DNA from 2 places in the Viridibacillus sp. FSL R5-0888 genome. Region 2 is predicted to be linked to the other one. Evidence: a T-box and tRNA genes for the amino acid it is inferred to sense, from the RefSeq annotation. Region 2 holds a T-box; the other holds one or more tRNA genes.
What was found. A T-box is a leader RNA that pairs with one kind of tRNA and senses whether it is charged. The one in region 2 lies ahead of proS (proline--tRNA ligase), so its partner is inferred to be a tRNA-Pro.
Positions count from the first base shown of each region.

Region 1: it encodes a tRNA-Pro, which carries the amino acid that the T-box ahead of proS (proline--tRNA ligase) is inferred to sense. The anticodon was not compared.

Region 1 is NZ_JBBPAU010000001.1:101,767-112,430, reverse strand. It holds gene rocF (arginase) at 1-541, opposite strand, end outside; tRNA gene MKY02_RS00600 (tRNA-Lys) at 843-915, opposite strand; tRNA gene MKY02_RS00595 (tRNA-Gln) at 929-1,003, opposite strand; tRNA gene MKY02_RS00590 (tRNA-Tyr) at 1,036-1,119, opposite strand; tRNA gene MKY02_RS00585 (tRNA-Val) at 1,130-1,205, opposite strand; tRNA gene MKY02_RS00580 (tRNA-Glu) at 1,233-1,307, opposite strand; tRNA gene MKY02_RS00575 (tRNA-Thr) at 1,451-1,523, opposite strand; tRNA gene MKY02_RS00570 (tRNA-Asn) at 1,537-1,611, opposite strand; rRNA gene rrf (5S ribosomal RNA) at 2,448-2,563, opposite strand; rRNA gene MKY02_RS00560 (23S ribosomal RNA) at 2,627-5,556, opposite strand; tRNA gene MKY02_RS00555 (tRNA-Ala) at 5,653-5,728, opposite strand; tRNA gene MKY02_RS00550 (tRNA-Ile) at 5,742-5,818, opposite strand; rRNA gene MKY02_RS00545 (16S ribosomal RNA) at 5,914-7,466, opposite strand; tRNA gene MKY02_RS00540 (tRNA-Ala) at 7,614-7,689, opposite strand; tRNA gene MKY02_RS00535 (tRNA-Pro) at 7,709-7,785, opposite strand; tRNA gene MKY02_RS00530 (tRNA-Arg) at 7,790-7,866, opposite strand; tRNA gene MKY02_RS00525 (tRNA-Leu) at 7,899-7,987, opposite strand; tRNA gene MKY02_RS00520 (tRNA-Gly) at 7,994-8,068, opposite strand; tRNA gene MKY02_RS00515 (tRNA-Leu) at 8,094-8,178, opposite strand; tRNA gene MKY02_RS00510 (tRNA-Lys) at 8,199-8,274, opposite strand; tRNA gene MKY02_RS00505 (tRNA-Thr) at 8,287-8,362, opposite strand; tRNA gene MKY02_RS00500 (tRNA-Val) at 8,380-8,455, opposite strand; rRNA gene rrf (5S ribosomal RNA) at 8,465-8,580, opposite strand; rRNA gene MKY02_RS00490 (23S ribosomal RNA) at 8,709-10,664, opposite strand, start outside.
Region 2 is NZ_JBBPAU010000001.1:244,244-254,907, reverse strand. It holds gene MKY02_RS01330 (DUF47 domain-containing protein) at 237-857, shown strand; gene MKY02_RS01325 (inorganic phosphate transporter) at 872-1,870, shown strand; gene MKY02_RS01320 (MMPL family transporter) at 2,009-4,126, shown strand; gene MKY02_RS01315 (alpha/beta hydrolase) at 4,173-4,778, opposite strand; gene MKY02_RS01310 (hypothetical protein) at 4,807-4,980, opposite strand; gene MKY02_RS01305 (GNAT family N-acetyltransferase) at 5,018-5,410, opposite strand; gene MKY02_RS01300 (hypothetical protein) at 5,453-5,920, opposite strand; gene MKY02_RS01295 (histidine phosphatase family protein) at 5,967-6,506, opposite strand; T-box leader at 6,588-6,787, shown strand; gene proS (proline--tRNA ligase) at 6,828-8,258, shown strand; gene MKY02_RS01285 (NUDIX hydrolase) at 8,706-9,326, opposite strand; gene MKY02_RS01280 (AI-2E family transporter) at 9,336-10,415, opposite strand; gene MKY02_RS01275 (LTA synthase family protein) at 10,624-10,664, shown strand, end outside.

The sequences.
Region 1 (10,664 bases), 140 kb from region 2:
CTGGATCCACCGAGCGAGCACCTATAATTACAATATTCTCAGGTTTCACTTTTGGAGCATAATCACGAATGTTTACCAGCTTTTCATGACCAAGTCCAATACTTACAGCTAGTGGCATACCATGAATATTACCAGATGGTGAAGTATCACCTGTATTCAAATCTGCATGTGCATCATACCAAATAACTCCTAAATTCTCATAATGGTCTGATAAACCTGCAAGTGTGCCTATTGCAATACTATGATCTCCACCAAGCACAAGCGGAAAATGATTTTGTAAAACGACATCATGTACCTTATTTGCAAGCTTTGTACTGGCTTCAGTTACAGCTGATAAATTTCGTAAGTTTGTATCAGCTGATACCTCACGCTCAGATATCCCAATCTCAATATCACCCTCGTCTATCACTTCATAGCCCATTGCTTCTAATCTTTCTACAGCGCCCGCATATCGGATCGCACTTGGTCCCATATCAACCCCACGACGTGTTTGACCAAGATCCATTGGTACACCTATTAATGAAACATTTAATTTATGCATTATTTTATTCCCCCTTTGTGTATTACCTATATTGTAAATGCTAGAATCATGTTGGCTCAACCCCACAAAATTCTGAATATTTATACAAAATATTAAACACTTAAATAGAGAACAAAGTTGCAACAAAAGTAAGTACTACACTATTGTTCAAATTGAATTTATCAGTAGTTATACAAAGTTACGCACTCTATTAAAAATACCCCTTGAAAAGTATAGGGGACCCCTTATTTTTTTACACTACTAACCACAAAAAAACCTCTCTCTACAAAGTGTAGAAAGAGGTTGAAATTTTATATGAAAGTGAGCCATGTAGGATTCGAACCTACGACCCTCTGATTAAAAGTCAGATGCTCTACCAACTGAGCTAATGGCTCATAAAATTAAAAATGGCTGGGGTACCTGGATTCGAACCAGGGCATGACGGAATCAAAATCCGTTGCCTTACCGCTTGGCTATACCCCAACAATGAATAATGAATATTTTATATAAAAAAATGGTGGAGGGGGACGGATTCGAACCGCCGAACCCGAAGGAGCGGATTTACAGTCCGCCGCGTTTAGCCTCTTCGCTACCCCTCCGAAAAAAATATGGTGGAGGATGACGGGATCGAACCGCCGACCCCCTGCTTGTAAGGCAGGTGCTCTCCCAGCTGAGCTAATCCTCCATGGATATGTAAAATAATTTTTAAAAATGGTGACCCCTACGGGATTCGAACCCGTGTTACCGCCGTGAAAGGGCGGTGTCTTAACCGCTTGACCAAGGGGCCATTAATGCCGTACTGCTTAAAACAGGACAAGAATTATATTAACACTATTTAAATAAAAATGCAATACTTTATTTAAAAATATTAAAAAATTCATCTTACTAAACAAAATTCGATATTTTTCTACTTCTGGATAAATAATTGAAAGCTTCCAACCGGGCTCGAACCGGTGACCTCTTCCTTACCATGGAAGCACTCTACCTGCTGAGCTATGGAAGCATAGACAAAAAAATGGCTCCGAAGGTAGGACTCGAACCTACGACCGATCGGTTAACAGCCGATTGCTCTACCACTGAGCTACTTCGGAACAATAATATTATCGCTTCTTTAGATGTTACTTTTATCGAACACAAATATTATTATAACAGCATATTAAAACATTTCAAGCTATTTAAGGAAAAAAGTTTTAATTATTATGCATTTAAATATACCTATATTTTTTACAGCAATTCTAACTATCATAAAAACCCTATTTAAGCGTTTTAAGGCGTTTTAAGCGTAATCTAACATTAGATTACCAACATATATCGATTATGCTCCTAAAGGCTATTAAAATGATATTTTCATAACAATTGGTGGACTATTTTCAATTTGGATTCTTATACTTTTATACACAAACTCCACTTTTCTGTATAATTCCTGCGCAACTATATTACCATCATTAGCTGCTAGAACTATTCCATTAATAAGCGGATATTTTCCTTTATATACATCGGTAACTGAGATAGTATATTTGTTGCATAACCTTTTCTATAATACAAATAATTTGTTAAGCATGAGCCTAATAAAATTGTATTGGAATTATCTGAGTATGACTACACATCCAAATTATTATGTAAAACAAAGAAACTCAGCATTTCACAATTATAAAATGCAATAATTGGATGCCTGTCTATATCCGTTTTACACAACTCAAGAGTAGCTAATGGCGGATTTGTAAATTGTAGCTGATATTCAGTGATTCAATACTTATCTAATAACTCTGCACATCGATTGTATATGAAAATAAGTTGAAAACGAATTATCTGATGATAAAAAGTTCCATACGCAATATGGAGAAATCAAGAATTCCACAACCCTACCTATTATAACTATTTTCTAAATAAAAAAGCACAACTGATTAAATCAGCTGCGCTTTGATGTGCCTAGCAACGTCCTACTCTCACAGGGGGAAACCCCCAACTACCATCGGCGCTAAAGAGCTTAACTTCCGTGTTCGGCATGGGAACGGGTGTGACCTCTTTGCCATCATCACTAGACTATATTAGAGAACTTGTTCTCTCAAAACTGGATAAATTACATTGAAGTTTGTTAAGTAAAATTTGGTTAAGTCCTCGATCTATTAGTATTCGTCAGCTCCGTATGTCGCCACACTTCCACCTCGAACCTATCTACCTCATCGTCTTTGAGGGATCTTACTTACTTGCGTAATGGGAAATCTCATCTTGAGGGGGGCTTCATGCTTAGATGCTTTCAGCACTTATCCCGTCCACACATAGCTACCCAGCGATGCCCTTGGCAGAACAACTGGTACACCAGCGGTGTGTCCATCCCGGTCCTCTCGTACTAAGGACAGCTCCTCTCAAATTTCCTACGCCCACGACGGATAGGGACCGAACTGTCTCACGACGTTCTGAACCCAGCTCGCGTACCGCTTTAATGGGCGAACAGCCCAACCCTTGGGACCGACTACAGCCCCAGGATGCGATGAGCCGACATCGAGGTGCCAAACCTCCCCGTCGATGTGGACTCTTGGGGGAGATAAGCCTGTTATCCCCGGGGTAGCTTTTATCCGTTGAGCGATGGCCCTTCCATGCGGAACCACCGGATCACTAAGCCCGTCTTTCGACCCTGCTCGACTTGTAGGTCTCGCAGTCAAGCTCCCTTATGCCTTTACACTCTACGAATGATTTCCAACCATTCTGAGGGAACCTTTGGGCGCCTCCGTTACTCTTTAGGAGGCGACCGCCCCAGTCAAACTGCCCGCCTGACACTGTCTCCTACCCCGCTAAGGGGCATGGGTTAGAAGTTCAATACATCTAGGGTAGTATCCCACCAACGCCTCCTCCGAAGCTGGCGCTCCGGAATCTCTGGCTCCTACCTATCCTGTACAAGATGTATCAAAATTCAATATCAGGCTACAGTAAAGCTCCACGGGGTCTTTCCGTCCTGTCGCGGGTAACCTGCATCTTCACAGGTACTATAATTTCACCGAGTCTCTCGTTGAGACAGTGCCCAGATCGTTACGCCTTTCGTGCGGGTCGGAACTTACCCGACAAGGAATTTCGCTACCTTAGGACCGTTATAGTTACGGCCGCCGTTTACTGGGGCTTCAATTCGCACCTTCGCTTGCGCTAAGCACTCCTCTTAACCTTCCAGCACCGGGCAGGCGTCAGCCCCTATACGTCACCTTACGGTTTTGCAGAGACCTGTGTTTTTGCTAAACAGTCGCCTGGGCCTATTCACTGCGGCTCTCTCGGGCTTTCACCCTACTAGAGCACCCCTTCTCCCGAAGTTACGGGGTCATTTTGCCGAGTTCCTTAACGAGAGTTCTCTCGCACACCTTAGGATTCTCTCCTCGACTACCTGTGTCGGTTTGCGGTACGGGCACCTTTTACCTCGCTAGAGGCTTTTCTTGGCAGTGTGAAATCAGGAACTCCGGACATACGTCCTCGTCATCACAGCTCAACGTTATAGAAATGGGATTTGCCTCATTTCACGCCTCACTGCTTGAACATGCATAACCAACAGCATGCTTACCCTATCCTACTGCGTCCCCCCATTGCTCAAATGGTAAATAGGTGGTACAGGAATATCAACCTGTTGTCCATCGCCTACGCCTATCGGCCTCGGCTTAGGTCCCGACTAACCCTGAGCGGACGAGCCTTCCTCAGGAAACCTTAGTCATTCGGTGGACGGGATTCTCACCCGTCTTTCGCTACTCATACCGGCATTCTCACTTCTAAGCGCTCCACCAGTCCTTCCGGTCTGACTTCACAGCACTTAGAACGCTCTCCTACCACGGACATCTAAGATGTCCATCCACAGCTTCGGTGAATTGTTTAGCCCCGATACATTTTCGGCGCAGCGTCACTCGACCAGTGAGCTATTACGCACTCTTTAAATGATGGCTGCTTCTGAGCCAACATCCTGGTTGTCTAAGCAACGTCACATCCTTTTCCACTTAACAATTACTTTGGGACCTTAGCTGGTGGTCTGGGCTGTTTCCCTCTTGACTACGGATCTTATCACTCGCAGTCTGACTCCCGTGCATAAATCACTGGCATTCGGAGTTTGTCTGAATTCGGTAATCCGGGATGGACCCCTAGTTCAAACAGTGCTCTACCTCCAGGATTCTTTATCACGAGGCTAGCCCTAAAGCTATTTCGGAGAGAACCAGCTATCTCCAGGTTCGATTGGAATTTCTCCGCTACCCACACCTCATCCCCGCACTTTTCAACGTACGTGGGTTCGGGCCTCCAGTAAGTGTTACCTTACCTTCACCCTGGACATGGGTAGATCACCTGGTTTCGGGTCTACAACCACATACTCATTCGCCCTATTCAGACTCGCTTTCGCTGCGGCTCCGTCTTCTAAAACTTAACCTCGCATGTAATCGTAACTCGCCGGTTCATTCTACAAAAGGCACGCTATCACCCATTAACGGGCTCTAACTACTTGTAGGCACATGGTTTCAGGATCTATTTCACTCCCCTTCCGGGGTGCTTTTCACCTTTCCCTCACGGTACTGGTTCACTATCGGTCACTAGGTAGTATTTAGCCTTGGGAGATGGTCCTCCCAGATTCCGACGGAATTTCACGTGTTCCGCCGTACTCAGGATACACTCAAGAGAGAATGAACTTTCAACTACAGGGCTGTTACCTGCTCTGGCGGGCCTTTCCAGACCGCTTCGTTTAACTCATTCCTTTGTAACTCCATATAGAGTGTCCTACAACCCCAAGAGGCAAGCCTCTTGGTTTGGGCTATTCCCGTTTCGCTCGCCGCTACTCAGGGAATCGATTTTTCTTTCTCTTCCTCCAGGTACTTAGATGTTTCAGTTCCCTGGGTCTGCCATCAAGACGCTATGTATTCACGTCAAGATACTGCTCCATTACGAACAGTGGGTTCCCCCATTCGGAAATCTCCGGATCAAAGCTCACTTACAGCTCCCCGAAGCATATCGGTGTTAGTGCCGTCCTTCTTCGGCTCCTAGTGCCAAGGCATCCGCCATGCGCCCTTAATAACTTAACCTAAAAGTTAGTTATTAAGCCTAAAAAACTTAATAATAAAAAATGTGTTACTTAATTTGCTTCAATGTCGTTTTATCCAGTTTTCAAAGAACAATATTGGTGGAGCCTAGCGGGATCGAACCGCTGACCTCCTGCGTGCAAGGCAGGCGCTCTCCCAGCTGAGCTAAGGCCCCAAAAAAAGAAAAATGGTGGGCCTAAATGGACTCGAACCATCGACCTCACGCTTATCAGGCGTGCGCTCTAACCAGCTGAGCTATAGGCCCCTTTTTCGGAAAAATATAAGGTTTTATAAACCTTCAAAACTGAACGCAAGACGTTAATCGACAGATCCAAGATCTGTTTCCGTAATTATCCTTAGAAAGGAGGTGATCCAGCCGCACCTTCCGATACGGCTACCTTGTTACGACTTCACCCCAATCATCTATCCCACCTTCGGCGGCTGGCTCCATAAAGGTTACCTCACCGACTTCGGGTGTTACAAACTCTCGTGGTGTGACGGGCGGTGTGTACAAGGCCCGGGAACGTATTCACCGTGGCATGCTGATCCACGATTACTAGCGATTCCGGCTTCATGTAGGCGAGTTGCAGCCTACAATCCGAACTGAGAACGATTTTATGAGATTAGCATACCCTCGCGAGTTAGCGACTCTTTGTATCGTCCATTGTAGCACGTGTGTAGCCCAGGTCATAAGGGGCATGATGATTTGACGTCATCCCCACCTTCCTCCGGTTTGTCACCGGCAGTCACCTTAGAGTGCCCAACTAAATGATGGCAACTAAGATCAAGGGTTGCGCTCGTTGCGGGACTTAACCCAACATCTCACGACACGAGCTGACGACAACCATGCACCACCTGTCACCAATGTCCCCGAAGGGAAAACTCTATCTCTAGAGCGGTCATTGGGATGTCAAGACCTGGTAAGGTTCTTCGCGTTGCTTCGAATTAAACCACATGCTCCACCGCTTGTGCGGGCCCCCGTCAATTCCTTTGAGTTTCAACCTTGCGGCCGTACTCCCCAGGCGGAGTGCTTAATGCGTTAGCTGCAGCACTAAGGGGCGGAAACCCCCTAACACTTAGCACTCATCGTTTACGGCGTGGACTACCAGGGTATCTAATCCTGTTTGCTCCCCACGCTTTCGCGCCTCAGTGTCAGTTACAGACCAGAAAGTCGCCTTCGCCACTGGTGTTCCTCCAAATCTCTACGCATTTCACCGCTACACTTGGAATTCCACTTTCCTCTTCTGCACTCAAGTCTCCCAGTTTCCAATGACCCTCCACGGTTGAGCCGTGGGCTTTCACATCAGACTTAAGAAACCACCTGCGCGCGCTTTACGCCCAATAAATCCGGACAACGCTTGCCACCTACGTATTACCGCGGCTGCTGGCACGTAGTTAGCCGTGGCTTTCTAATAAGGTACCGTCAAGGTACGTTCAGTTACTAACGTACTTGTTCTTCCCTTACAACAGAGTTTTACGATCCGAAAACCTTCATCACTCACGCGGCGTTGCTCCATCAGACTTTCGTCCATTGTGGAAGATTCCCTACTGCTGCCTCCCGTAGGAGTTTGGGCCGTGTCTCAGTCCCAATGTGGCCGATCACCCTCTCAGGTCGGCTATGCATCGTTGCCTTGGTAGGCCATTACCCCACCAACTAGCTAATGCACCGCGGGCCCATCTAGTAGTGACAGCCGAAACCGCCTTTCAGCATTTTGCCATGTGACAAAATGGATTATTCGGTATTAGCCCCGGTTTCCCGGAGTTATCCCAATCTACTAGGTAGGTTGCCCACGTGTTACTCACCCGTCCGCCGCTAAATCAGAAGAAGCAAGCTTCTTCATCATTCGCTCGACTTGCATGTATTAGGCACGCCGCCAGCGTTCGTCCTGAGCCAGGATCAAACTCTCCATAAAAGTAGTTTGAAAGCTCATTAGCTTTGCTAGCGTATCATCCGAAGATGATATCTATTTTTGTTTTGATCCACCAACAGAGTTGATGTTCAAAAACATTTATTGATTAACGTCTTGCATGTTCAGTTTTCAAGGTTCATAAGATATATATGGTGGAGCCTAGCGGGATCGAACCGCTGACCTCCTGCGTGCAAGGCAGGCGCTCTCCCAGCTGAGCTAAGGCCCCGTATGGGTATAAGTAATAATGGTCGGGAAGACAGGATTCGAACCTGCGACCCCTTGGTCCCAAACCAAGTGCTCTACCAAGCTGAGCTACTTCCCGTTAATGGCGCGCCCGGCAGAAGTCGAATCCACAACCTTCTGATCCGTAGTCAGACGCTCTATCCAATTGAGCTACGGGCGCATATATTATCACTTGTATTAAATTAAAAGAAATGGTGCCGAGGACCGGAATCGAACCGGTACGGTAGTCACCTACCGCAGGATTTTAAGTCCTGTGCGTCTGCCAGTTCCGCCACCCCGGCATATTTTGGAGCGGAAGACGAGGTTCGAACTCGCGACCCCCACCTTGGCAAGGTGGTGTTCTACCACTGAACTACTTCCGCAATATGCTGATAAACTTAAAAATTATGGTGCGGGTGAAGGGAGTCGAACCCCCACGCCTTGCGGCGCTAGATCCTAAGTCTAGTGCGTCTGCCAGTTCCGCCACACCCGCATATAATGTTTTTTAAAAAATGGTGAGCCATGTAGGATTCGAACCTACGACCCTCTGATTAAAAGTCAGATGCTCTACCAACTGAGCTAATGGCTCAAATAAAATGAATGGTGCCGGCGAAAGGAGTCGAACCCTCGACCTACTGATTACAAGTCAGTTGCTCTACCAACTGAGCTACACCGGCAATGTTTATTTGAAAAATGGTGGAGGATGACGGGATCGAACCGCCGACCCCCTGCTTGTAAGGCAGGTGCTCTCCCAGCTGAGCTAATCCTCCATATTATTCGCCTAGCAACGTCCTACTCTCACAGGGGGAAACCCCCAACTACCATCGGCGCTAAAGAGCTTAACTTCCGTGTTCGGCATGGGAACGGGTGTGACCTCTTTGCTATCGTCACTAGACTATTTTAAGACAAGAATTATTATATCACTTCACTTAGCTAAAAGCAAGTGTTTTTTAAACTTTTTTAATAAGTTTTTCTTGTTCTCTCAAAACTGGATAAATTACATTGAAGTTTGTTAAGTAAAATTTGGTTAAGTCCTCGATCTATTAGTATTCGTCAGCTCCGTATGTCGCCACACTTCCACCTCGAACCTATCTACCTCATCGTCTTTGAGGGATCTTACTTACTTGCGTAATGGGAAATCTCATCTTGAGGGGGGCTTCATGCTTAGATGCTTTCAGCACTTATCCCGTCCACACATAGCTACCCAGCGATGCCCTTGGCAGAACAACTGGTACACCAGCGGTGTGTCCATCCCGGTCCTCTCGTACTAAGGACAGCTCCTCTCAAATTTCCTACGCCCACGACGGATAGGGACCGAACTGTCTCACGACGTTCTGAACCCAGCTCGCGTACCGCTTTAATGGGCGAACAGCCCAACCCTTGGGACCGACTACAGCCCCAGGATGCGATGAGCCGACATCGAGGTGCCAAACCTCCCCGTCGATGTGGACTCTTGGGGGAGATAAGCCTGTTATCCCCGGGGTAGCTTTTATCCGTTGAGCGATGGCCCTTCCATGCGGAACCACCGGATCACTAAGCCCGTCTTTCGACCCTGCTCGACTTGTAGGTCTCGCAGTCAAGCTCCCTTATGCCTTTACACTCTACGAATGATTTCCAACCATTCTGAGGGAACCTTTGGGCGCCTCCGTTACTCTTTAGGAGGCGACCGCCCCAGTCAAACTGCCCGCCTGACACTGTCTCCTACCCCGCTAAGGGGCATGGGTTAGAAGTTCAATACATCTAGGGTAGTATCCCACCAACGCCTCCTCCGAAGCTGGCGCTCCGGAATCTCTGGCTCCTACCTATCCTGTACAAGATGTATCAAAATTCAATATCAGGCTACAGTAAAGCTCCACGGGGTCTTTCCGTCCTGTCGCGGGTAACCTGCATCTTCACAGGTACTATAATTTCACCGAGTCTCTCGTTGAGACAGTGCCCAGATCGTTACGCCTTTCGTGCGGGTCGGAACTTACCCGACAAGGAATTTCGCTACCTTAGGACCGTTATAGTTACGGCCGCCGTTTACTGGGGCTTCAATTCGCACCTTCGCTTGCGCTAAGCACTCCTCTTAACCTTCCAGCACCGGGCAGGCGTCAGCCCCTATACGTCACCTTACGGTTTTGCAGAGACCTGTGTTTTTGCTAAACAGTCGCCTGGGCCTATTCACTGCGGCTCTCTCGGGCTTTCACCCTACTAGAGCACCCCTTCTCCCGAAGTTACGGGGTCATTTTGCCGAGTTCCTTAACGAGAGTTCTCTCGCACACCTTAGGATTCTCTCCTCGACTACCTGTGTCGGTTTGCGGTACGGGCACCTTTTACCTCGCTAGAGGCTTTTCTTGGCAGTGTGAAATCAGGAACTCCGGACATACGTCCTCGTCATCACAGCTCAACGTTATAGAAATGGGATTTGCCTCATTTCACGCCTCACTGCTTGAACATGCATAACCAACAGCATGCTTACCCTATCCTACTGCGTCCCCCCATTGCTCAAATGGTAAATAGGTGGTACAGGAATATCAACCTGTTGTCCATCGCCTACGCCTATCGGCCTCGGCTTAGGTCCCGACTAACCCTGAGCGGACGAGCCTTCCTCAGGAAACCTTAGTCATTCGGTGGACGGGATTCTCACCCGTCTTTCGCTACTCATACCGGCATTCTCACTTCTAAGCGCTCCACCAGTCCTTCCGGTCTGACTTCACAGCACTTAGAACGCTCTCCTACCACGGACATCTAAGATGTCCATCCACAGCTTCGGTGAATTGTTTAGCCCCGATACATTTTCGGCGCAGCGTCACTCGACCAGTGAGCTATTACGCACTCTTTAAATGATGGCTGCTTCTGAGCCAACATCCTGGTTGTCTAAGCAACGTCACATCCTTTTCCACTTAACAATTACTTTGGGACCTTAGCTGGTGGTCTGGGCTGTTTCCCTCTTGACTACGGATCTTATCACTCGCAGTCTGACTCCCGTGCATAAAT
Region 2 (10,664 bases):
CTCACCTCTCATACTTATGTTATTTTCCTTACAATACGTTATACGGTTAAGTGGAGATAAAGTTTCATTTTTTTCAAATAATTTACACATTTTATTTATAATTATTTCTAATGTTACGGGAATGTAAATTTTAGTCGAAATTATGTAAATAATGTGGGGATTCCTATTGCATTTTGTTATGATTGTGTAGCGTTAAAAGAGATTGATAAGTTGATATTCAACCTAGGAGGATTCACATGTTTAGCTCAAAAAAACAAGACCCTTTTTTTGCGTCGCTGTTGAAAATTGCAGAAACAGTTAATGAAGCTGTACATTATGCAGATGATTTTAAAATTACAAGCATCGCAGATTTAAAAGAGCTTAGCGTAACATTAAAACAGTATGAGACCGATGGAGATAAATTAATTCATGAATTAATTTTCATGTTAAACAAATCATTTATGACACCGATCGAACGTGAAGATATTTTGGAATTAGCTGTACGTATGGATGATGTTCTTGATGGCATTGAAGGCTGTATCGCCCACTTCGAGATGTTCTCATTAACAGAGGTAGACGATTATATGCGTGATTTCCTTAAATATATCGTAAAAAGTACAGATGAAATTGTCGCAGCAATGGGACATTTAACAAATAAAAAACTGATCGATATGCGTGATCATTCCATCCTCATTAAAGACTATGAGCGCAAATGTGATGACGTTCTTCGCACTTCAATTAAACAACTATTCTTACATGAAAAAGATCCTATTCGCATAATTCAATTCAAAGATATTTACGAACAACTTGAAGAAGTAGCTGATTACTGCCAAGATGTTGCAAATACAATGGATACAATTATAATGCGTAACGCCTAGGAGATGTAGATATATTGGATACAGTTCTATTTTTAACCATTCTTGTTGTTGTTTTTGCATTATTATTCGACTTCATTAACGGTTTTCACGATACTGCAAATGCCATCGCAACTGCTGTTTCTACACGTGCATTACCACCTCGTGTAGCTGTATTAATGGCCGCAACTATGAACTTTATAGGTGCAATAACATTTACAGGTGTAGCAAAAGCATTGGCCAAAGATATCGTTGACCCTTTTGCAATTGATAACGGGGTTGTCATTATTTTAGCCGCTTTGCTATCCGCAATTATTTGGAACTTAGTAACTTGGTATTATGGTATTCCATCTAGTTCATCGCATGCTCTAATCGGCTCTTTAGCTGGTGCAGCGATTGCTGCTGCAGGTTTTGCTGTATTGAACTATGAAGGATTTATCAAAATTATTAAAGCATTAATCTACTCACCATTTATTGCTATCGTTGCTGGTTTTATCATGATGTCCATTTTCAAAGTGGTATTCAAAGACTTAAACTTATACCGTACGAATAAAGGATTCCGTAGACTACAGATTTTCACTGCTGCGGTACAATCTTTTACCCACGGTACAAACGATGCTCAAAAATCAATGGGTATTATTACAATGGCTTTAATTGCTGCTGGATTACAAACTGGTGACGATATTCCAATGTGGGTACGTATTGCAGCTGCAACTGCAATGGGATTAGGTACATCCATTGGTGGATATAAAATTATCAAAACTGTTGGCGGTAAAATCATGAAAATCCGACCTGTTAATGGAGCAGCTGCTGATTTAGCTTCTGCCGCTGTTATTTTCGGAGCTACACAACTTCATTTACCTGTAAGTACAACACATGTTATCTCCTCTTCTATCATGGGGGTTGGTTCGGCTCAACGTGTAAAAGGTGTTAAATGGGGCGTAGCAAAGAAAATCGTTCTTACGTGGATTATCACTTTACCAACATCTGCAATAATGGGAGCAGCTATCTTTTTTGTTCTCAACTTATTTATCTAATAATTACCTTATTAGGTTTCCATTCGCTATAGGATGGGAACTTTTTTTATGTAAAAATTTTGACTGTTTAACGACAAAGTAAGACAGAATGCTTTACACTAATCACATAGAGTTGTTTAAGAAAGGTGGTACATACATTTGCAAAGTTTATCTCGATTCATAACAAAATATTATAAAATAATTGCAACGATTTGGTGTGCATTGTTCATTATCTTTGCATACTTTGCTATTCAATTACCTGGTCAATTAAAAGGCGATGGTTTTAAAGTAAATGGCGATCATCAAGCTGTTATGAACGAACTAACAGAAGAATTTGGTCTACCTGCTGAAACCATATTTGTCGTATTTGATAAAGTTAAAGACGAAGATATTAAAGCGACTTTACAGAAAATCGAAGAAGTAGAGGAAATCGATTCTATTCAATCTCCTTTAAAGAACTCGGAACTTCATAAAAAAAATATCTCCTATGCTATTTTAAATTTCGATAATACCATAGAGGATATGTCCATTGTAGTACCGAAAATACGAGATAAAATAAACAATAAACAAGGAATTACTATTACAGGTGGATCGGTGATTTCATCCGATCTTAATACAGCCAGTCAAAAGGATTTAGCTAACGCAGAAGCAATTGGATTACCCATTGCAGTACTTGTTTTATTACTAGCATTTGGTAGCGTTGTTGCTTCAATTCTACCAATTGTAATTGGTATCATTACCGTCGTATCTGCGTTTGGCATACTATCTATGCTGAGTGGACAGTTTGATTTATCCATCTTCATAATGAATATTATCCCTATGCTTGGGCTAGCACTCAGCATAGATTTCGCATTGTTGTTTATCAATCGTTATCGTGAGGAAAGATTGCACTCTACCATTCAACAAGCTGTGCAAACAACGATTCAAACTGCCGGACGCTCGATTATTTTTTCTGCATTTTGTGTCATGATTGGTCTCGGTGCGATGATTGTTATCCAAGTAGAAATATTCCATAATATCGCACTAGGTGGTACGATTGCAGTTTTCCTAGCAGTTGTTGCTTCATTAACTTTGTTACCTGCAAGCATATTGTTATTGGGTGATCGCTTAAATAAATGGAAGATTATTCGGGTGAAACCGAATAGTGTATCGCGTTGGCGTAGTTTTGCAACACTGGTTATGAAACGTCCAGTGACAATCGCTATTATTTCCTTGATTATCTTAGGAATAGGTATTGTCCCTGTGAAAGATATGAAACTAACTATTCCACAAATGGATGCTTTACCAACTTCATATGATTCTCGTACTTCTTTTGAGAAATTACAAAAAGAATTTGATTTAGGTAAATATTCTACAGTTTATTTATTAGCAGAACGTGAAGATGGATGGGATTCCAAAGCTGGTTTAAATGACATCCTAAAGCTACAAAAAGCATTACAGAAAGATAACTTAGTCCTCGATGTGAAGACCATTTTCACGGAATCTAAAATCAATCACGTAGAGGACTGGCAGCAAAGTATGAAAAACCTTTCTGCTAGCGAACAACTTAAGCCTTTAAAGGAAACTTTCATTCACGACAAACAGTTGTTTATCCCAATTACATTAGATGCTAAAGGAGCATCTACAAAGGCACAAGATTGGGTGAGAAAGTGGTCGGATAAAGATTTAAACATGAACTTTAAACTTGGTGGAGAAGCGAAGTTTAATCAAGAAATTTTCGATGAAATTTCAAATAAAATCGTCATAGCCTTATCCATTATTATTGTTTCTACATTCTTTATTCTAATGCTTGCATTCCATTCGGTGTTAATTCCTATAAAGGCTATTTTAATGAATATTATTGGCTTATCATCAGCTTTCGGAATCCTTGTATATATCTTCCAATACGGAAGTTTCGGAATAGAGGAAGGGACAATTGTATTAATCATACCTGTTATTACATTTTGTCTTGTATTCGGCTTAAGTATGGACTATGAAGTATTCCTTATCTCAAGAATTCAAGAAGAATATGAAAAAGGAGCGAGTAATACGCGCGCTACCATTGATGGACTTACTTCTACAAGTAAAATCATTACGTCTGCTGCGTTAATTATGATTGTTATAACAGGTGCATTCGCCTTCACAGATGTAATGCCTGTGAAGCAAATAGGCGTCGGCATTGCCATTGCCATTGCTATTGATGCAACAATTATACGTCTAATGCTCGTACCAAGTCTGATGAAATTATTAGGTGACTGGAACTGGTGGATGCCATTTCAAAAGAAAAATCGCAAATAAAAAAGAGGCAATCTGTTAATAATCAGGTTGCCTCTTTTCATATTTATTAAAAGTGATTTGCATACCAAACTTTTGCTGCTTTTAATTCATCATGTGTTAACTGATGACCATAGTCGCTCCAATATACTTCTACTTCTGCCCCTGCTGCTGTTAACAATCCTTCTAAATCTTTTGATTCTTGAGGAGGACACATATAATCGTTTTTACCAGCACCAATCCAGATTGGTAACTGTGATAATACCGGTACTTCAATGTCTCTTCTTGGAACCATTGGATGATGTAAAATAGCACCTTTCACGATTGGCCCATTACGGAATAACAAACTACCTGCAATATTTGCCCCGTTTGAATAGCCAATTGCTACAATATTATCTCGATTGAAGCCATATTGCACTGCTGCTTCGTCGATAAATTCAGCCAATTCTTTTGTACGGACCTCTAAATCCTCCATATCAAAAACGCCTTCTGCTAAACGTCTGAAAAAGCGTGGCATGCCATTCTCTACAACATTTCCTCGTACACCTAAAAGAGAAGCTGTTGGATCAATCTCTTTTGCTAAAGAAATTAAATCATGTTCATTCCCACCAGTACCATGTAGCAATAACAATGTTGGCTTACTATCGTCAGTACCTTTAATGAAAATATGTTGCATGGAGAACCCCCCTATCTATATTCTATAATCAATATCTTGAATTCGAGATAATTATAGATTGAACAGTAATAGGAGTCAATGAATATGCTTTGGAACTTTGCTTAGGATGATTCTTATAAAATAGTTGAATTGAAAGGACAATCAATATAACTGCAATTATTACGACACTAATTAATGCAATAACTGTCTTTTTGCCAGACATAAAATTACCTACTTCCTTTAGCATTCCTTTGCGAGAACTATCCGATTTCGAAATTGTATACTGTTCTCAAAAATTTCTTCTTATAATGATTAATAAGATAATCATATTCAATTTTGATCATGTGGAATCCATATTTTTGATACAGCGCCAGTTGCCCAATGCTAGAGTTGTCAGTAGCAATTAGAATTCGACGATAACCACCGGCTGTCGCTTCACTTATGACGTGCTGAATAAGTGACTTACCAAACCCTTGTCCTTGCCATTTTCCAACTACAGCAATGTTCATTATATCGATGGCTTCTGTATTATGAATCAACAAAACGACCACCCCAACATCCTCACCCGCCATACTCGCGATATAATAATTACCATCGCGAATATATTGTGCAATCATGTGCTCAGACGGATCAGCTAGTAACAGCAAGTCCATTGGTGGTCGTTCAAATACCGCCAATAAACGATATTGTTATCATCATTTTTTAGACGGCTTAAAGCCTTCAGAATATAAATAGTTTTCCGCATCATCACGAGTTCCGAAGCTTTCTTCTAAATTGAAGCCATGATAAACATTCCAAAAAGGATCTTCTTCTACTAAAAGAAGTTGGTCATCATTACGGTTACGCCAGCTTTGCTCAATTCTCACTTCAGGAACTACTTCATCAATTTCAGATAAGTACGTAAGGGAATCTTCGATAATTTCACGTAGCTCTTGCTCAGAGAAATCACGAATATTTACTAAACCACGATCGTCTGATTTATAACGTAGTAAATCTCCTACGTAAACAAAACCGTTACCGTTTGGGTGTAATTTTTCTACCACAATTTTTTTCTCATATTGGCTACCATCAAAGTGATAATTTAATCGTTTCATCGAAATTTCTTTACGAGTTAATTGAGGGAAACTTTCGATGATCGCTTGTTTTTGTTCAAATGTTAACATAATTTACTCCTTTTTCGTTTGCATTCAACCTTTAGTATAGCATTTTTTACATATCAATTCGCTTTATATCAACATCTTGTCCATCTTTCGTCAATAAAAATACATCAGGATTTCTCATAGTTTTCCATCCTGTAAAACCAAATTTCGAATTGTATTTTGTAATGAGTAATGATAATAGATTGCCATGCGAAACAATTGCAGTATCAGCAATAGATGATTCGAGTAATTCTTTGATTAACTGTTCAATTCGTACAACTGCTTCTTTGCTTGATTCTCCACCTATGTACCTTAAGTTTTCATCGAGAAAAGTTTGTTCCAACTTTTCTAACCAATCATCAAAATTTTGTGTACTTAAAACACGTTCAGCTAGTCTTTCATCCTGTTCAACTTCTATTTTCATTTTCTTGGAAAATGGTTCTATCGTTTGGATTGCTCTTGTAAATGGACTAGAAATAACTCTCTTTATATCGTATTGTTGTAATCTCTCTGCTAATTGTTTAGCCTGCTCAATACCCTCACTTGTAAGAGTGGCCTCTTTTTCTTGACCATAAGCCTTACAATGACGAATAATGTAAATTTTTTTCATTAACAACTCCCCTATCTTTTGAATAATATTATATAGTATTGACATACTATTTAGACAATACTATAATCACAAACAACAATAATTGAAACTAAGACAAGGATTAGTAAAGAATGACCTGTTTTTATAGAGAGAGAATTGATTGGTGGAAGATTCTCATTAACAGCTTCTTGAACCTACCTTCGAGTTCGTCATTGAAAAATGGCGCGGCGACAGTCGTTAACATGTTTGAGAGTAAAGCTTCGCTTTAAATAAGGGTGGTACCGCCGTAATGGGTCCCTTATTTAAGGCGGGGCTTTTTATTTTAAAGAAGGGGTGTTTATAATGGCAAAACAATTTGTAAAAGACGTAACAGCAATGGATGAGGATTTTGCTCAATGGTATACAGACGTTGTAACAAAAGCTGATTTAATCGATTATTCAAGTGTTCGTGGTTCAATGATTATACGTCCTTATGGCTATGCATTGTGGGACAATATCAAAAATGAACTCGATACAAAACTGAAAGAAACAGGTCATGAAAATGTTTATATGCCTTTATTCATACCTGAATCACTTTTACAAAAAGAAAAAGATCACGTAAAAGGATTTGCACCCGAAGTGGCATGGGTTACGCATGGTGGGGATGAAAAACTACAAGAGCGCTTAGTTGTACGTCCAACTTCAGAAACACTATTCTGCGAACACTATGCTAATATTATTCATTCTTATCGTGATCTACCAAAGCTATATAACCAATGGGCTAATGTTGTACGCTGGGAAAAAACGACACGTCCATTCTTGCGTACACTTGAGTTTTTATGGCAAGAGGGACACACTGCTCACGCTACTCAAGAAGAAGCTCAAGAGGAAACATTACGTATGTTAAATGTGTATGCTCAAATTTGTGAAGAGTACTTAGCTATCCCTGTATTAAAAGGGCAAAAAACTGAGAAGGAAAAATTTGCAGGCGCTGAATCCACTTACACAATCGAAACGCTAATGCATGACGGGAAAGCATTACAATCAGGAACATCACATAATTTCGGAGATGGTTTTGCACGTGCATTTGATATTAAATATCTTGATAAAGAAGGTAAACAACAATTTGTTCATCAAACATCTTGGGGTTTCACAACACGTATAATAGGAGCACTTATTATGGTTCATGGTGATGATCGTGGTCTAGTCGTTCCTCCACGTATTGCACCGACCCAAGTAATGATTGTACCAATTGCTCAACATAAAGAAGGCGTCCTGGATTTTGCTTATGATTTAAAAGAACGTCTTGGAAAAGTGGCACGAGTTAATATTGATGCTAGTGATAAAAAACCAGGTTGGAAATTCAATGAGTATGAAATGAAGGGTATTCCAGTACGCCTTGAAGTAGGGCCAAAGGACATCGAAAATAATCAAGTGGTTCTAGCCCGTCGTGACTCAGGGGAAAAAATTATCGTTCCACTTAATGAACTAGAAGTAAAATTACCTGCAATGTTAGAGGAAATTCAAAATGATTTATACAATAAAGCACTAAATCACCGCGAAGAAAATACATTTACCGTTCAAACATTTGATGCATTCAAAGCACAACTTGAAGAAAGACAAGGATTTATCAAGGCTATGTGGTGTGGTGACCAAGCGTGTGAAGATAAAATAAAAGAAGAAACAGGTGCAACTTCCCGATGTATGCCATTCGAACAAGAACATATCTCAGAAACATGTATCTGTTGCAGCAAACCAGCAGAAAAAATGGTCGTATGGGCAAAGGCATATTAAATGCTGATGGCGCTTGACCAGACTCGACAGGCGTTGGAGGGCTCGAACACAAGGCGCTTTTTGTCTTGTGCCGAGAGACCGAAACGACCCGAGAGTCTAGCGCCTGAAGCTGGATATACTAAATGCTGAAGCGGCCTGTCAAGACTCGACAAGCACTGTAACTTTCGAATCGAAAACATCTTTACAGTTTTCGACCGAGAAAGTGAAAGTGACCTCGAGAGTCTGGCCGCTGAAGCTGAATATCTTTCTTAAATGCTGAAGCGGCCCGTATAAATGAAGATAGCCTAAAACTGCCACGTCCTGTGGCAACGGCTATCTGACCTACATCCTGTCGGCCCTCGACAAGCACTGGAAGGCTCGAACCAAAGGCACTCTTTGACATTAAGTGTCCGGCCGAAACGTCTCTCAACAAAACAAGAAGCACGTTGCATTTGCAACGTGCTTCTCTTATAAAACTTCCGTTAGCTTTGATAAAACATTATCCATGTAGGATGCATTATGCTCAACAAAATCAGCGTGTATAGCATTTTTTACAAGAGGTATCTTCTTTCCATCTTCGATGATTTCAAACCCCTCGACATATAAAGTTTTACGCTTACCTGAGTAGAAATCCTGCACTGTACCAAGCTCTGCTCTAACAATACCAGCAACTTCTTCCTCTTGTAATTGAAATCCTTCAAAGTCTGCGTTACTAAATACATAGTACACATGGGCAAATTCTAGATCGATCATTGGTGGTTGTTGGATACGCGTTTCAAATACCCCAATCTTTTTCATATCATCAACCGTAAGTGGCAAACCCAGCTCCTCTTGTAATTCACGAAAGCCGTCCTGAGCTCGCTCATTCGCTAGTAAATGTCCAGCGGCCGTTATGTCAAACTGACTTGCATAATCCTTCTTACAAGCACTTCTAAGCTGAAAATAAAGATAATACTTATCTTCTATCTTACTAACAAGCCAGCAATGAAAAGTCTCATGCCAAAAGCCTTTCGCGTGTACCTCTTCTCTAGTTGCCTCACCAATAGGTTCATGTTCATCATTAAATATTCTTAATAATTCACTGTCCATATTTGGCACCTAAACATTCTTTGTTGCAGCTGAACGTATTTCTTTACGATGTTCATAAACATTTTTTACAATTACTTTCCCAACGGCATAAGCAGGGACACCAAGTAAAATACCTAGGAATCCTGCAATATTACCTGCAGCTAAAATGATTGTAATAACAGTTAGTGGATGAATATCTAATGATTTACCCATAACATTCGGTGTAATTAAATTACTATCAATCTGTTGCGCTACTAATGTTACAACACATACCCAAATGGCTAACTTCGGCTCTTGTAAAAACCCGATAATTAGAGCTGGGACAAATGCAATCCATGGCCCAATAAACGGAATGACATTCATGAAAAAGGCAAAAACAACTAATAACAATGCGTAATCTAATCCAATTATTAAATAACCGATATACATCATAATAGCTAATAATAGACTAATTAGTAGTTGTCCCTGAATATAAGAACGCAGCACATCATCAATATCCGACAGTGTTTTCTTTATCCATTCACGACGGTTCCCAGAAAACAGTTTATACATTGAAGGTGCAAATTTCTCGTGATCCTTTAACATAAAGATAAAGAAGAAAGGCACCAATATTAAGATAAATGCCCACGACACAATCGTTTGTATTAGTTGCACTAAAAATACACTCGTCATAACTGCGTATTTTTGAATAGAGTTTGCCATCTTATCTATGAATTCATTTACTTGAGATGGAAAACTTCCACGATTATCTTGGATATAATCAGCCATATCTGTTATTTCACTTGCTAAGTAAGGTGTGCTCTTTATTAAATGACTCAACTGTTCTGCAATAGAAGGACCAATCCACGAAACAAAGCCCCCAAGTGCTCCTACTAATGCAATAATAATGGTCAAAATACTTGCCCATCGCGGAAATTTACGTTTCTCTAAAAAACGCTGAATAGGCTCTGTTATGTAGTATAAAATTCCGCCTAGTAAAAGTGGAGTGAAAATTGCACTTGCAATAATAACCACTGGATAAAACAAATGTTTTATTTCCAAAAAATACTTAACTATTAATAAAGCGAGTAATATACCGACACCTGTTTGAAACCATAACTTTTTCGTCACAAACTTCACTTCCTTATAGCCTAAATAGGCCCATTTTATCATTAAGTATACGATATTTTATGTTGGAAAAGAAATCAAACAGTAATAACAAAAAATATTATAATACAAATATTCTAAAAAAATTAAGTAATTCCAGTGACATTAGTTGATTTTCCAGTTGGGTGTTGTTACGTTATTTAGTAGAACTTTACATAAAGGTGATGGTGTAATGAAAAGCAAATTGGCTCATATGGGCAAGAAATATTTACT